3 regions of the Pseudomonas sp. RGM 3321 genome follow, and region 2 is predicted to be linked to each of the others. Evidence: predicted binding sites of a transcription regulator. Region 2 holds the regulator's gene; each other region holds the start of a gene.
The links. The regulator sigma-54, encoded in region 2, starts transcription at its own class of promoters, with help from an activator protein. The targets are predictions, from matches to a motif close to ANTGGCATNNANNTTGCTNT.
Positions count from the first base shown of each region.

Region 1 (5,555 bases), on a different contig from region 2:
TCGGGCGCGTAGCGCCTGGCAGGATTGTTATGCGCGGGTCGAAGGCTTGCGCAAGCTGGTGCAGCGTTATATGGATGAAGCACGCAGACTGGAGGACAAGCGGGAGCAGAAATTGCTCGACGAGTTGTCGCAGCGTCTGCCTCGTCACGAACAATTCTGACGTTTGACTCAATCAGACCCGCGGTGATTTCTCTGGCTGGTCTACGCTATCAATGTCTCGGTGATGAAACACCTCGAGGTTCCCCATGACAGTCACTTCCGAACGCTCTGCCGATGGCCAGACGCTGACCCTTTACATCGAGGGGCGCTTTGATTTTCAATCCCATCAGGCGTTTCGCGCAGCCTACGAGGATCACCCGCAGACGCTGAACTATGTGGTCGACCTGCGGGGCACGCACTATCTGGACAGTTCTGCGCTGGGGATGCTGTTGCTGTTACGCGACCATGCCGGTGGCGATAAAGCGGTGGTGCACCTTGTCAATTGCACGCCTGATGTACTGAAGATTCTGGCTATTTCCAATTTCTCGAAGTTGTTCGAACTGAGCATACCCAGTGCAGGCATCCCCGAAAAAGCTGTGCATTCTGATCGCCGATGACAGCGCCAGTGACCGGCTGCTGCTTTCAACCATCGTTGCGCGGCAGGGTCACAGGGTTCTCAGTGCTGGCAATGGTGTCGAAGCTGTGGCCATCTTCAAGGCGGAAAGTCCGCAGTTGATTCTGATGGACGCCATGATGCCGGTCATGGACGGCTTCGAAGCGGCACGACGGATCAAGGCGATGAGTGGTGAGTCGCTGGTGCCGATCATCTTCCTCACCTCGCTGACCGAAGGCGAGGCGCTTGCGCGCTGCCTGGACGCCGGTGGCGACGACTTCATGTCCAAGCCTTACAACCCGCTGGTGCTGGCCGCCAAGCTAAATGCCATGAACCGCTTGCGGGTGTTGCACGAAACTGTCCGTCAACAACGTGACCAGATCAGCAAACACCACGAGTACCTTCTCAACGAGCAGCGTGTCGCCAAGGCGGTGTTCGATCAGATTGCCCACGCCGGTTGCCTGGGGGTCGGCAATATCCGCTACTTGCAGTCTCCTTATGCCTTGTTCAACGGCGATCTGATGCTGGCCGCCTACACGCCAGCCGGGCACATGCAGGTCCTGCTTGGGGATTTCACCGGGCATGGCTTGCCGGCTGCCGTCGGGGCGATGCCGCTTGCCGAGGTGTTCTACGGCATGACCGCCAAGGGCTACGGCCTGGTTGAAATCCTTCGTGAAATGAACGCCAAGCTCAAACGCATCCTCCCCGTCGACATGTTCTGTTGTGCAACGCTGCTTTGTATCAACCTTGCACAACGGCAGGTCGAGGTCTGGAGCGGTGGCTTGCCAGACGGCTACCTGTTGCGCGGCGCGCAGGGTGAGCATGTGCCGCTGGCTTCCAGTCACCTGCCATTGGGCGTGCTGAGCGTCGATGCTTTCGATACACGCACCGATGTCTATCCGTTGGCGCCGGGCGATCGCATCTTCCTGTTGTCCGACGGGGTGCTCGACACCAGCAACAACAATGACGAACTGTTCGGTGCGCAGCGTTTGCGCCAGGTGCTTTCTGCCAACCGCGAGCCGCACTTGCTGATCGAGGAAATTCTCGTAGCGCTCAACGATTTTGGCGGCAAGGCACGTGACGATGTCAGCTTGCTGGAAATCAGCGCCGTCGATGAGCCATTGCAGAGTCTGCCTGCCCTGACCTATTCGGACAGCGGCGCCTCCAGCCCGCTGGACTGGTCGGCCAGCTTCGAGTTTCGCGCTTCTACCCTGAGGCGCTTCAACCCGCTGCCGTACGTCTTGCAGTTGCTGCTTGAAGTTCATGGCCTGCGCAATCAGGGTGCCGCACTGCATATGGTGCTCGGCGAGCTTTATAGCAATGCGCTGGAACATGGTGTGCTAGGGCTGGATTCGTCGCTCAAGCATGATGCGGCAGGCTTCGCCCTGTATTATCAGCAGCGCGCCGAGCGTCTTGGCATGCTTCAGACCGGGTTCATCCGCGTGACTGTGCAGGTCGAGCCAGTTGCAGAGGGTGGTCGGCTGACCCTCAGCGTGGAGGACAGTGGTCAGGGATTTGATATTGAAAAAGTCCGGATGCAGATACCTGCGAGCAATGAACTGTATGGTCGCGGGCTACGCCTGGTGTGTGAATTGAGTCGTGAGGCTCGGTGGTCTGCGGATGGCAGGACGGCGTGCGTGGAATTTTCCTGGGAGGGAGTGGCATAATCCCCTCTGGAGTCTTGATCAAGGAGTGAACAAGTGTCGATTCATCTGGATTACAGCGTGCTGAATGCCTTGCAGGAAGTCATGGAGGACGAGTATCCGACCTTGCTGGATGTGTTCCTCAAGGATTCCGAGCAGCGTATCGCGCAACTGCGTCTTGCTGTTCAAACAGGCCATCCTGACTTTCAGGAATTGAGCCTCACCGCGCACAGTTTCAAGGGCAGCAGCGGCAATATGGGTGCGCTGCAACTTTCCGAGCTGTGTCGGCAGTTGGAAGAGCAGTCCCGTCAGCAGTTGTTCACAGGGCTGCCAGAGCTGATCGGCAAAATCGACAGCGAATACATGACTATTCGCGGCTTGTTTAACGCAGAGCGGCAGTTGTTTGTCAGCTGATCGCTGATTTCCAGATCCCCGATCTTCCTTTATCCGGCAACCTTTCAAGCGGCGGTGAAAGGTTGGCCCGCATATTGCTAAATATTCTGGTAAGGCGATAACCAGCAGCTTATGCGGAGACCGAAATGCCCCTCGCTACCAATGCGCTTCTTCAGGCCACAAGCACTGCGACCTCAAGGTCCGGTACGGCCAATAATGCGGTCAAGTCTGCTGACAGCAGCAAGGACGGGGCCTCCAGCTTTTCCAATGTGTATGCCAAACAGGCGAAGGATGCTGTTCCGTCGCGTGAGGATGCGCCGGTCAAGTCGGCTCGCGACAAGGCAGCGCCTGACAAGGACAAGGTTGCCGTCGGCAAGGACAAGTCTTCCGGTGATCAGGCCAATGCCGCTGACACGTCGAGTGTTGCCGATAGCGGCAATGATTTGCCAACCCGTTCGACTGCCGCTGAGGATGATGCTGCCAGTGCCGGTTCAAAGCAGGATGATGCACAGGCATCTGCAGACCCGGCATTGACTGAAGGGCTGGCGATTGTCGACCCGGTGCTTGACCCGGCGTTGCAGGCGATGGCTGCGCAAGCGCCTGCCTTGCCGGTCGCCAGGCCACAAAGCCCTGACGTCACAGCTGCGCCCGCAGCGACCGCGCTCACGGTCACTCAGGCTGCTCCGCCCGCGCCGACTGAAGAAGCATTCAATCCGGACGCCGATCCGCTTGATGGTCTGGATGCGGTGCAATTGGCGCTGGAGAATGCCAACGCCAAAACGCAGCTGGCTGCGCAGAATACCCATGCTGCCAACAAAGCGACCCCGACCAACGCAGAAGCTGATCCAAACCAGAATCTTGTCAATAACCTGTCGGCCCTGAGCGAGCAGCTTCCCTCGGAAGAGAGCAGCACGGAAAGCAGTGACAAGTCGTTCAGCGGCTTGATCGGCGAAGGACTGAAGGATGTCAAAAGCGCCGCTGGCGACACGCGCGTCGATAACTTTGCCGATCGCCTCGCTGCGCTGAGTCAGGCCGCGCAACCGGCTCGTGTTGCGGCAACACCTGCCGCCGCGCCGTTGATGAGTCAGCCGTTGGCCATGCATCAAAGCGGCTGGACCGAAGGCATTGTCGACCGCGTCATGTACCTGTCGAGCCAGAACCTCAAAACTGCCGATATCAAGCTGGAGCCCGCCGAACTCGGACGTCTGGACATCCGCATCAACATGGCACCGGAGCAGCAGACCCAGGTAACGTTCATGAGCGCCCACATGGGTGTGCGTGACGCACTGGAAAGTCAGATGTCGAGGTTGCGTGAGTCGTTCGTTCAGCAGGGGCTTGGCAACGTCGACGTCAACGTTTCCGACCAGTCGCAACAGCAGGCCCAGCAACAGGCTCAAGAGCAGGCCAGCCGCGCCCAGCGCAACGGTCGTGGTAATGGCGTGAGCTCAGGCGACACTTCGGATGACATTGCAGGCGTCGATGCTGCTGTTCCGGTCAGCCAGCCGGCTGCACGCGTGATCGGCAGCAGCGAGATCGATTATTACGCGTGATGCTCCTGTCTCACATGGCAGCCGCGACGCTAAGTCATGCCTTGCCTGCTAGTTGTTAAGGTAGAAATGCTTTTCGAGCTCGATGGTACAGACGACACAAATTGCGACCTTAGTGACGGCTGAGTTCTGGCGCTGACCCGGGGCTAGCCTGGCAGGACGCCAGGCTAGCCGCACCGGGCCACGGATGGCCCGTTGCGGCGACCCTCCGGATCAGTGGCAGGGCGAAGGAGCCCGACGAAGTCGGGCCGGAAACAGGAGCGAGGGGGGTGCCTACTTTGGCCCCATCAAAGTAGGTCGCCGAGGGGCGAAAAGATGACTCAAGTCGAGCCTGAATCTCACTGAATCGCAGAACTGTGTGACGCAGAGCGTCACGAAAGGCATTACCACGCGGAGCGTGGGAACGATAGTCATCAGCTCCCGGGTCGGGCGCTTCAGCACTGACACAAGCATCACCATCCCTCCGCGCCCAGCCGCGTAACCGGTTGTGTCCAATACATCGTCATCTCGTACAACTCTGGCATAACACTTGCTCTGCCTCTGTCACGTATTGAAGAATCTCTTGAATAGTGACGGATTATTGGCATGGCGAAGAGCGAAGAAGTTAAAGACCCGGCAACCAAAGGCAAACTCAAGCTCATCATCCTCGCCGTTGTGGCGTTGCTGCTGGCGGTAGGTTTGTCGGTGGGCGCGACCTGGTTCCTCATGCACAAGAGCGAAAGCACACCAGACCCGGCTGCTGCCGCTGCCGCAGCTAACGTCAAGCCAGTGGCGGTATTCGAACCCATGACCCCGGCCTTCGTGGTCAACTTCAACTCCAATGGTCGCCAGCGCTACATGCAGGTCAGTATCACCATGCTGTCGCGCAATGCCGCCGACATGGAAGCGCTGAAGGCGCACATGCCGCTGATCCGCAACAATCTGGTCATGCTGTTTGCAGCTATACCCTTTGAGTCGCTGGCCTCGCCGATCGGCCAGGAAATGCTGCGTCAGAAAGCGACCGCGAGCATTCAGGAAGTGGCACAGAAAGAACTCGGCAAGACTGTGATCGAACAGCTGCTCTTCACTAACTTCGTATTGCAGTAGGACTCTCACATGGCCGTGCAAGACCTGCTCTCCCAGGACGAGATCGACGCGCTGCTGCATGGCGTCGACGACGGGATGGTCCAGACCGACACCGTCAACGAGCCTGGCAGTGTCAAAAGCTACGACCTGACCAGTCAGGACCGGATTGTCCGCGGGCGCATGCCGACGCTGGAAATGATCAACGAGCGATTCGCCCGCTACACGCGTATCAGCATGTTCAACCTGCTGCGCCGCTCTGCTGACGTGGCGGTGGGTGGTGTTCAGGTTATGAAGTTCGGCGAGTACGTGCATTCG
Region 1 is NZ_JALHBH010000095.1:33,175-38,729, forward strand. It holds gene fliJ (flagellar export protein FliJ) at 1-160, shown strand, start outside; gene RGM3321_RS05885 (STAS domain-containing protein) at 246-596, shown strand; gene RGM3321_RS05890 (fused response regulator/phosphatase) at 553-2,259, shown strand; gene RGM3321_RS05895 (Hpt domain-containing protein) at 2,293-2,649, shown strand; gene RGM3321_RS05900 (flagellar hook-length control protein FliK) at 2,775-4,178, shown strand; gene fliL (flagellar basal body-associated protein FliL) at 4,761-5,261, shown strand; gene fliM (flagellar motor switch protein FliM) at 5,271-5,555, shown strand, end outside.
Region 1: the regulator sigma-54 is predicted to act here: its motif matches at 2,711-2,730, upstream of RGM3321_RS05900 (flagellar hook-length control protein FliK).

Region 2 (5,555 bases):
GCCATTCATCAACATCTGTTGCGGACCATGCAGGATCAGCGTCTTCCTCCGGCGCTCCGTGAGGCAGCCTTGCGCCACAGCAGCAAAACCTACGCCGAGTTGCTGAGCTTTATCAGTGAACACGGCGAATACCCGCGCACTCATCGGCTGCTGAACAGCAGCAGCGAGCACGCGCGCTCATCGTTGCAGCGCCACTCGGCAGCCACTTCCGGACTTTTCTACGGAGCACATTGAAATGCCTTATACCTTGCCTACACTGCCTTACGCATACGACGCCCTGGAGCCGCACATCGATGCGCAAACCATGGAGATCCATTACACCAAGCATCACCAGACCTACATCAACAACCTTAATGCGGCGGTCGAAGGTACGGAGTTTGCTGACTGGTCCGTCGAGAAACTGGTGGCCAGCATCAAGCAGTTGCCTGAAAACCTGCGTCCGGCGGTCATCAACCAGGGTGGCGGCCACGCCAATCATTCGTTGTTCTGGGAAGTAATGGTGCCAGGCGGGGGCGGTTTGCCAAAAGGCCCTGTCGCCTTGGCCATCGACGAGCAGCTGGGCGGCTACGACAGCTTCAAAGCGGCGTTTACCAAAGCCGCATTGACTCGTTTCGGCAGCGGCTGGGCATGGCTGAGCGTCACCCCTGACAAAAAGCTGGTGGTTGAAAGCAGTGGTAATCAGGACAGCCCGCTGATGAATGGCAATACGCCGATTCTGGGTCTGGACGTATGGGAGCACGCTTACTACCTGCGCTATCAGAACCGTCGCCCCGAATACATCAACGCGTTCTACAACGTGATCAATTGGGATGAAGTGTCTCGACGTTATCAGGCCGCTCTGGTCTGACTCCAGTAACCGGGCCAAGGCAGCTTATGCGCTCAGGAGTATTCGCTATCAACGGTGTGCGGTTGTTGCGGCTCGTCGTAGGCACCGGGCTGCTGTTGGCCGGTATGGCGTTACTGATTGCTCACGGTTTGAGCTGGTTGCAGATGCACTGCTGGTGATCATGGAAGGGGCGTGTTTGAGGGCTTACTCGCCCTCATCAAACCTGTTGTTGATCAGTTCAACCAGGCCATCGAGCGCTTCCTGCTCGAATTCGCCTTCGGTTTTCAGATGGATCTCGGTGCCTTTGCCTGCCGCCAGCATCATCACGGCCATGATGCTTTTACCATCGACCATGGTCTGCTCAGAGCGGCCGACCCTTATCGTGCAAGGGAACTTGCCTGCGACGCCGACGAATTTGGCGGCAGCGCGGGCATGCAGGCCCAATTTGTTGATGATGGTGATTTGACGAGCGGGCATCGCAGTGAAAATCCTTTCAGCTAAGGTCGCGGTGGCGAACCTGAACGTTCTTGAGTGATTGTTGCAAGACCTGGCCGAGCCGTTCGGTCAGGTAGACGGAGCGGTGATGTCCGCCGGTGCAGCCGATGGCAATGGTAACGTAAGAACGGTTGCTGGCTGCAAACCGGGGCAACCATTTGTTCAGATAAGCGAAGATGTCCTGAAACATCTCTTCAACATCGGGCTGCACCGACAGATAGTCGATAACCGGTTGTTCAAGCCCGGAATGGTCGCGCAGTTCAGGCTTCCAGTACGGGTTGGGAAGGCAGCGCACATCGAACACCAGATCTGCGTCGACGGGCATGCCACGCTTGAAACCAAAGGATTCGATCAGAAACGCGGTGCCTGGCTCGGGTTTGTTCAGCAGGCGAAGCTTGAGTGCGTCGCGCAACTGATAGAGGTTCAGGTGGGTGGTGTTGATCTTCAGGTCGGCCAGATCGATGATCGGGCCCAGCAGCGTTGTCTCGTCGCGTATCGCCTCGGCCAGCGAACGATCTGCCGTACTCAAAGGATGGCGACGCCTGGTTTCCGAGAAGCGCTTGAGAAGGGTTGCTTCATCCGCATCCAGGTAAAGCACGTCGCACTGGATGTTGCGTGAGCGGACTTCATCCAGCATTTGCGGAAAGCGGGTCAGGTGACTGGGCAGGTTTCGCGCATCGATGGATACCGCCAGCAAGGGCTCGGCCAGTTCAGTATTGATCAGCGCTCGCTCGGCCAGTTCCGGCAGCAGTCCGGCAGGCAGGTTGTCGACACAGTAAAAACCGTTGTCTTCCAGCACGTCGAGGGCTGTACTTTTACCTGAGCCGGAACGGCCGCTGACGATGATCATGCGCATGTTCAGTTTCCGTTCTGCACGTCCAGCACTACTTGATAAAGCGCTTCAGCACTTTCGGCACCGCGCAGGCGCTTACGCATGTCTTTGTCATCAAGCATGCTGGCGATCTGGCGCAGTAACTCCAGGTGCTCATCGGTAGCAGCTTGCGGGACCAGCAATACGAACAGCAGGTCAACCGGCGCGCCGTCGATGGCGTCGAAATCCACGGGCGTAGCGAGGTGAATGACTGCACTGACAGGCTCGCTGCAGTCAGCAAGGCGACAATGAGGGATGGCAATACCGTTGCCGAAACCGGTCGAACCCAGTTTTTCGCGGGCAACAAGACTTGCGAATACCGTGTCCGAAACCATGCCCGGTACTTCACGACCGATCAGGTTGGCAATTTCTTCGAGTACACGCTTTTTACTGCCACCCGGCACGTTCACAAGCGAGCGGCCGGGGGTCAGGATATTTTCGATTCGGATCATTTAAATGGGCGTTAGCGAGCGGCCGCACCTTTGAGGATGCTTTGCTGCTTTTCCTTATGCTTGAGCAATTGTCGGTCTAGCTTGTCAGTGAGCAGGTCGATTGCAGCATACATGTCGTCATGTTCAGCATTGGCAACGACCTCTCCACCATGGATGTGCAACGTGGCTTCGATCTTCTGCTTGAGCTTTTCGACCGTCATCGTGACCTGCACGTTGGTAATCTTGTCAAAATGCCCCTCGAGCTTCTTGAGCTTGAGCTCAACGTATTCACGAAGGGGTTTGGTCACTTCCAGTTGGTGTCCACTGATGTTGACTTGCATACAGCTTTCTCCTTTGCCAGTGCATAAAGAGACAGGCATGGCGCCTGTCTCTGGGACGCTGTGGCTGGGCCTGCATCACATCAGTCGCTTACGCTCACTGGAAGGCGCTATCCCGAGTGACTCGCGGTACTTGGCGACTGTGCGACGGGCTACTTGAATGCCTTGTGCCTCCAGTAAACCAGCGATCTTGCTATCACTCAACGGCTTTTTCTGATTTTCCGCCGCAACCAGTTTTTTGATGATTGCGCGAATTGCCGTGGACGAGCATTCACCGCCCTCGGAAGTGCTCACATGGCTCGAGAAGAAGTATTTCAGCTCGTAAATGCCGCGTGGCGTGTGCATGAACTTCTGGGTGGTCACGCGCGAGATGGTCGACTCATGCATGCCCACTGCCTCGGCAATGTCGTGCAGGACAAGCGGCTTCATCGCCTCGTCGCCGTACTCAAGAAAGCCGCGCTGATGCTCGACGATCTGGGTGGCGACCTTCATTAGTGTCTCGTTGCGGCTTTGTAGGCTTTTGATGAACCAGCGCGCCTCTTGCAACTGGTTGCGCATGAAGGTGTTGTCTGCGCTGGTATCGGCCCGGCGCACAAAACCCGCGTATTGCGGATTGACGCGCAGGCGCGGTACGGACTCCTGATTGAGCTCAACCAGCCAGCGCTCGTTGTCCTTGCGCACGATTACATCGGGGATGACGTACTCGGCTTCTGTGGATTCGATTTGTGAGCCAGGGCGCGGGTTGAGGCTCTGGACCAGCTCGATGACCTGGCGCAGCTCATCTTCCTTGATCTTCATGCGCCGCATCAACTGGCCGTAGTCGCGGCTTCCCAGCAGGTCGATGTAGTCGGTGACCAGTCGCTGCGCTTCCGTCAGCCAGGGTGTTTTCGCTGGCAACTGGCGCAGTTGCAGCAGCAGGCATTCGCTCAGGTTTCGGGCACCGATGCCTGCCGGTTCAAACTGCTGGATGCGGTGCAGTACGGCTTCGATTTCGTCGAGCTCGATGTCCAGCTCGGGATCGAAAGACTCGAGAATTTCATCGAGGGTTTCGTCCAGATAGCCCTGGTTGTTGATGCAGTCGATCAGCGTGACAGCCACCAGGCGGTCCTTGTCGGACATCGGGGCGACGTTCAACTGCCACAGCAGGTGGCTTTGCAGACTCTCGCCTGCAGACGTGCGTGTGGTGAAGTCCCACTCGTCATCATCGTTGCTTGGCAGGCTGCTGGCGCTGGTCTGGTAAATGTCTTCCCAGGCGGTATCGACAGGCAGCTCATTGGGAATGCGCTCGCTCCATTCGCCATCTTCAAGGTTATCCACAGTAGGCGCGGATTCCTGATAGGTCGGCTCTTGAACGTCGGGATTGGGCTTTTGTTCGATGTTGTCGGCAAGCGGGTCGGAGTTGTCGAAGTCGTCGCCTTCTTCCTGCCGTTCCAGCATGGGGTTCGACTCCAGCGCCTCCTGGATCTCCTGCTGGAGGTCCAGTGTGGAAAGCTGGAGTAAGCGGATTGCCTGTTGCAGCTGCGGTGTCATCGTCAGCTGCTGGCCCATTCTCAAGACTAGCGATGGTTTCATGGCAGGGGCTAAACACCTTATTCGCCGGCGCGCATGCGCCATCTACTACAGGCGCCGAGGCGCCAACTTAAGCAAATTATATGCCTGAAACCTGTGCCTTTGCCTAGAGTGATATGACAAATAAAATATTGTCAACACACTGCACTGGCATCAATCGGCCGCCAAGCGCAAAGGGCAGTCGATTAAAGGCGGAATTCGTGGCCGAGGTAGACCTCTTTCACCAGTTGATTCGCCAGAATGGTCTCGGAATCGCCCTCTGCGATCAGCTGTCCATCGTTGACGATGTAGGCAGTTTCGCAGATGTCCAGCGTTTCACGGACGTTGTGGTCGGTGATCAGTACGCCGATACCCTTGGCCTTGAGATGGTGAATGATCTGCTTGATATCACCCACTGAAATAGGGTCTACGCCTGCGAACGGTTCATCCAGCAGGATGAATTTCGGCGCAGTGGCCAAGGCGCGAGCAATTTCCACACGGCGGCGCTCGCCACCCGACAGGCTCATGCCCAGGTTGTCGCGAATGTGGGTGATGTGAAACTCCTGCAAGAGGCTTTCGAGCTCCTTGCGGCGTGCTCCGGCATCGAGTTCGTTGCGGGTCTCGAGAATCGCCATGATGTTGTCTGACACTGACAGCTTGCGGAAAATCGAGGCTTCCTGCGGCAGGTAGCCGATGCCGGCTCGGGCGCGACCGTGCATGGGTTGATGGCTGACATCCAGATCGTCAATCAGCACGCGACCCTGATCAGCCTGGACCAGACCTACGATCATGTAAAAGCAGGTAGTCTTGCCGGCACCGTTGGGGCCCAGCAGCCCGACGATCTGGCCGCTGTCGATGGAAATGCTCACATCGCGCACTACCTGCCGGCTTTTGTAGCTTTTAGCCAGATGCTGGGCTTTGAGCGTCGCCATTTACTGGGCCTTCTGAGGTTGGTCGGTTTTCTTTTTCGGCTGGATGACCATGTCGATACGCGGACGTGGTGTTGTCACCTTGGCACCGCCATTGGCCCGACCGGCGCTGACGAC
Region 2 is NZ_JALHBH010000117.1:16,791-22,345, reverse strand. It holds gene RGM3321_RS20290 (DUF2753 domain-containing protein) at 1-234, shown strand, start outside; gene RGM3321_RS20285 (superoxide dismutase) at 236-847, shown strand; gene RGM3321_RS20280 (HPr family phosphocarrier protein) at 1,031-1,303, opposite strand; gene rapZ (RNase adapter RapZ) at 1,320-2,177, opposite strand; gene ptsN (PTS IIA-like nitrogen regulatory protein PtsN) at 2,180-2,644, opposite strand; gene raiA (ribosome-associated translation inhibitor RaiA) at 2,656-2,964, opposite strand; gene RGM3321_RS20260 (RNA polymerase factor sigma-54) at 3,040-4,533, opposite strand; gene lptB (LPS export ABC transporter ATP-binding protein) at 4,716-5,441, opposite strand; gene lptA (lipopolysaccharide transport periplasmic protein LptA) at 5,442-5,555, opposite strand, start outside.

Region 3 (5,555 bases), on a different contig from region 2:
TATCCCGTTATTGCACAAAAATAAAAAATCGGTCCTCAGAAACAAAGAAACCTCCCGAAGGAGGTCTCTTGTTACGCCATCAACGCTGGCGCGGCTGGATTAGCAGCTGTAATACAGCTCGTATTCCAGTGGGTGTACGAAGGTACGAACGCGGATTTCTTCTTCGCTTTTCAGTGCGATGTAAGCGTCGATGAAGTCGTCGCTGAACACACCGCCTTTGGTCAGGAACGCACGGCCCTTGTCCAGTTCTTCCAGCGCTTCTTTCAGGCTGCCGCAAACTTGTGGGATCTCTTTGGCCTCTTCAGGCGGCAGGTCATACAGGTTCTTGTCAGCTGCGTCGCCAGGGTGGATCTTGTTCTGGATGCCGTCCAGGCCAGCCATCAACAGAGCCGCGAAGGCCAGGTACGGGTTGGCCGAAGGATCCGGGAAGCGTGCTTCGATACGACGGCCGCGTGGGCTGTTGACGTAAGGAATACGGATCGAAGCGGAACGGTTACGCGCCGAGTAGGCCAGCATGACCGGTGCTTCGAAGCCTGGAACCAGACGCTTGTACGAGTTGGTGGACGGGTTGGTGAAGCCGTTCAGCGCCTTGCCGTGCTTGATGATGCCGCCGATGAAGTACAGAGCGAGGTCGGACAGGCCGGCATAGCCTTCACCTGCGAAGGTGTTCTTGCCATCTTTGGCGATGGACATGTGCACGTGCATGCCTGAACCGTTGTCGCCGTACAGAGGCTTTGGCATGAAGGTCGCGGTGCGGCCGTAAGCGTCAGCAACGTTGTGAACAACGTATTTCAGGGTCTGAACTTCGTCAGCCTTTTTAACCAGCGTGTTGAATTTCACGCCGATTTCGTTCTGGCCAGCGGTCGCCACTTCGTGGTGGTGAACTTCAACGGTCTGGCCCATTTCTTCCAGAGCGTTGCACATGGCGGTACGGATTTCGTGGTCATGGTCAAAAGGCGGAACCGGGAAGTAACCACCTTTAACACCTGGGCGGTGGCCTTTGTTGCCGCCTTCCACGTCCTGGTCGGACATCCACGAACCCTGTTCAGAGAAGATCTTGAACATGGAGCCCGAGATGTCGGACTTGAATTTCACTTCGTCAAAGATGAAGAATTCTGGCTCAGGGCCTGCGAATACGGTGTCACCGATACCGGTGGACTTCAGGTATTCCTCGGCGCGACGAGCGATGGCGCGTGGGTCACGATCGTAACCTTGCATGGTCGACGGTTCGATGATGTCGCACACCAGGATCAGCGTCGGTTCTTCGGTGAACGGGTCCAGAACAGCGGTTTCGTCGTCCGGCAGCAGGATCATGTCGGAAGCTTCGATGCCTTTCCAGCCAGAGATGGAGGAGCCGTCGAACATCTTGCCGACTTCGAAGAAGTCATCTTCCAGCGCATCGCGAGCTGGCATGGTCACGTGGTGCTGCGTACCTTTAGTGTCCGTGAAGCGCAGATCAATCCACTTAACGTCATGATCTTTGATGAGTTGAACCGACTTCGACATGGTGTCCTCCGGGTGGCTAAGAACCGCCTTCTATTAGGCTGGGTCCCTTGAATTTGGGTGATGCCGGCACGAATATTCTGCCAAGGCAACCTGCCTCACAAGGGAGCAATTTGCATGCCAGTGCCCCGTGTTGGGTTTTTTGCTTCAAAAGCAGGCTTTCAGGGGATTTAAACGCGTCTGCCGAGAAAAGTACGCACCGTTATGGCGCTGCAATTTGGTGCGTCGACTCTTTTTGGTGCGTCGATGGTCGAGTGTACGATAACTGGTTAAACGTTGAGCAATTTCCGCTATAATCCGCGCCCCCCTTTTTCAGTCGGCACCTCACGCGCTGTTTCCATGAAACTAATCGTTAAAGTTTTTCCAGAAATCACCATTAAAAGCCCGCCGGTGCGCAAGAAATTCATCCGGCAACTGGGCAAGAACATTCGTACCGTGCTCCGTGAACTGGACGCGGACATTGTCGTGGGTGGCGTATGGGACAACCTTGAGGTGGAGACCCGCCAGACCGACCCCAAAGTGCTGCAGGGCATCAGGGACCGGCTGAGTTGCATGCCTGGCATTGCCAACTTTCTGCAGGTGGCCGAGTACCCGTTGGGCGACATGGATGACATCGTCGCCAAGTGCAAGCTGCACTACGCCGACCTGCTGCCCGGCAAGATGTTTTCAGTGCGTTGCAAACGCGCCGGTCGTCACGATTTCAGCTCGATGGATGTCGAGAAATACGTCGGTAGCAAGTTGCGCATGCAATGCGGCGCTGCCGGAATCGAGCTGAAAAAGCCCGATCTGGTCGTGCGGATGGAAATTCGCGACCAACGGTTGTTTGTCGTTCATGACCAGCATCAGGGCATGGGCGGCTACCCGCTGGGCGCGCTGGAGCAGACCCTGGTATTGATGTCCGGCGGGTTCGATTCGACCGTTGCGGCCTACCAGATCATGCGCCGCGGCCTTATGGCGCACTTCTGCTTCTTCAATCTGGGTGGACGTGCCCATGAACTGGGCGTGATGGAAGTCGCTCACTTCATCTGGAAGAAGTACGGCAGTTCGCAGCGGGTGCTGTTTGTCAGCGTGCCATTCGAGGAAGTTCTCGGAGAAATTCTGCAGAAAGTCGATAACAGTCATATGGGTGTAGTTTTGAAGCGTATGATGTTACGCGCTGCATCCGCCGTGGCTGATCGTCTCGAAATCGACGTGCTGGTAACCGGCGAAGCGATTTCACAGGTTGCCAGCCAGACGCTGCCGAACCTGTCGCTGATCGACGCAGCGACCGACAAGCTGGTCCTGCGACCGCTGGTTGCAAGCCACAAGCAGGACATCGTGGACCTGGCGACTGAAATCGGCACTGCCGATTTTGCCCGGCACATGCCTGAGTATTGCGGGGTGATTTCGGTCAACCCGAAGACCAACGCCAAGCGAAATCGCGTTGAGTACGAAGAAAAACAGTTCGACATGGCGGTTCTCGAGCAAGCGCTTGAACGCGCGAAGCTGATTTCGATCGATCGGGTTATCGACGATCTGAGCCGCAATGTCGACATAGAAGAAGTCAGCCAGGCGCTGGCCGGTCAGGTCATCATCGACATCCGTCACCCGGATGCCCAAGAGGACCAGCCGCTGCAAGTGCCTGGCGTGGAGATACAGACGTTGCCGTTCTACGCATTGAACAGCCGTTTCAAGGCACTGGATGACACGCGCCAGTACCTGCTGTATTGCGACAAAGGCGTCATGAGTCGCCTGCATGCTCACCATTTGCTCAGTGAGGGGCATGCCAATGTGCGCGTTTATCGACCGAGCTAAGTGCCCGGGGCTGTTTGCCTGTGGCTTGCGTCACCGGCCCCCCGACACCAGTCGTCATGCCGTAACGGCTTTTGCCGACTCGAAATAGTTAATCGCTGCCTTTAAACAGTCAGCAGACCGAATCCTCTGATCGAGATACACAAGTGATCGAAAATCTACGCAACATCGCCATCATTGCTCACGTTGACCATGGTAAGACCACCCTGGTAGACAAACTCCTGCGCCAGTCCGGCACCCTTGAGCGCAACGAGCTCAACGACGAGCGCGTGATGGACTCCAACGACCAGGAAAAAGAGCGCGGTATTACCATTCTCGCGAAGAACACCGCGATCAACTGGAATGGCTACCACATCAACATCGTGGACACCCCGGGCCACGCCGACTTCGGTGGTGAAGTAGAGCGCGTGATGTCGATGGTCGACTCCGTACTGCTGCTGGTCGACGCCCAGGACGGCCCTATGCCGCAAACCCGTTTTGTGACCAAGAAGGCGTTCGAAGCCGGCCTGCGTCCAATCGTGGTCATCAACAAGGTTGACCGTCCAGGCGCGCGTCCGGACTGGGTTCTGGACCAGATCTTCGACCTGTTCGACAACCTCGGTGCTACCGAAGAACAGCTGGACTTCAAAGTCGTCTACGCTTCGGCCCTGAACGGTATTGCCGGTCTGGAACACACCGACATGGCTGAAGACATGACTCCGCTGTATCAGTCGATCGTCGATCACGTTCCTGCGCCAAAAGTTGACCGTGACGGCCCGTTCCAGATGCAGATCTCGGCTCTGGACTACAACAGCTTCCTGGGCGTCATCGGTGTTGGCCGTATCGCTCGCGGTCGCGTCAAGCCAAACACCCCGGTTGTTGCTATCGATGCCGAAGGCAAGAAGCGTAACGGCCGTATCCTGAAGCTGATGGGTCACCACGGTCTGCACCGTGTGGACGTTGAAGAAGCAGCTGCCGGCGACATCGTCTGCATCAGCGGCTTCGACCAGCTGTTCATCTCCGACACTCTGTGCGATCCGCTGAATGTTGAAGCGATGAAGCCGCTGACCGTCGACGAGCCAACCGTTTCGATGACCTTCCAGGTTAACGATTCGCCGTTCTGCGGTAAGGAAGGCAAGTTCGTCACCAGCCGTAACATCAAGGAACGTCTGGACAAGGAACTGCTGTACAACGTTGCCCTGCGCGTTGAAGAAGGCGACACCGCCGACAAGTTCAAAGTCTCCGGCCGTGGTGAGCTGCACCTCTCGGTACTGATCGAAACCATGCGTCGCGAAGGCTTCGAAATGGGTGTTGGTCGTCCGGAAGTGATCATCCGTCGCGTAGGCGACGTGAAGCACGAACCGTACGAAAACGTGACCATCGACCTGCCGGAAGAATCCCAGGGCGCGATCATGGAGCAAATGGGTCTGCGTAAAGGCGACCTGACCAACATGGTTCCGGATGGCAAGGGCCGTGTTCGCCTTGAGTACAACATCCCGGCCCGTGGCCTGATCGGTTTCCGTAACGAGTTCCTGACCCTCACCTCCGGTGCTGGCATCCTGACCTCGATCTTCGACCGTTACGACGTGATGAAGTCCGGCGACATGTCCGGCCGTCAGAACGGCGTTCTGGTTTCGGTTGAAACCGGCAAGGCTCTGACCTACTCGCTGGAAACCCTGCAAGCGCGCGGCAAGCTGTTCGTCGAGCACGGTCAGGAAATCTACGGTGGTCAGATCGTTGGTCTGAATAGCCGCGACAATGACCTGGGTGTGAACCCTACCAAAGGCAAGAAGCTCGACAACATGCGTGCATCGGGCAAAGACGAAACCATCGCTCTGGTTCCACCTGTCAAGTTCACCCTTGAACAGGCTCTGGAATTCATCCAGGACGACGAGCTGTGCGAAGTAACGCCGAAGTCCATCCGTCTTCGCAAGAAGATCCTGGACGAAAGCGAGCGTACCCGCGCTGCCAAGAAAGCCAAGGCTTGATACTTAGCCCGCGCTGAATAAAAAGCCCCGGTCGAGAGACCGGGGTTTTTTTATGCCTGATGGATTATCGGGGCACGCAGCCGGGTGAAGTTCAGGGCAGGTATCAAGTGTCTAGCGCTTGCCACCCACCGGTGCCAGCAGCAGTTCGATACGCTGCTTACGGATACCATCCGCTGCGGCTTCAGCCAGTGCGGCATCGGTGATGATGGTGTCGAACTGCTCGAGCCCAGCCACTTTGTACATGCCGAAGGTGCCGTATTTCGAGCTGGTCGCGACCAATACGGTTTGCGAGGC
Region 3 is NZ_JALHBH010000091.1:27,989-33,543, reverse strand. It holds gene glnA (glutamate--ammonia ligase) at 100-1,506, opposite strand; gene thiI (tRNA uracil 4-sulfurtransferase ThiI) at 1,843-3,297, shown strand; gene typA (translational GTPase TypA) at 3,441-5,261, shown strand; gene RGM3321_RS04515 (DeoR/GlpR family DNA-binding transcription regulator) at 5,373-5,555, opposite strand, start outside.
Region 3: the regulator sigma-54 is predicted to act here: its motif matches at 1,609-1,628, upstream of glnA (glutamate--ammonia ligase).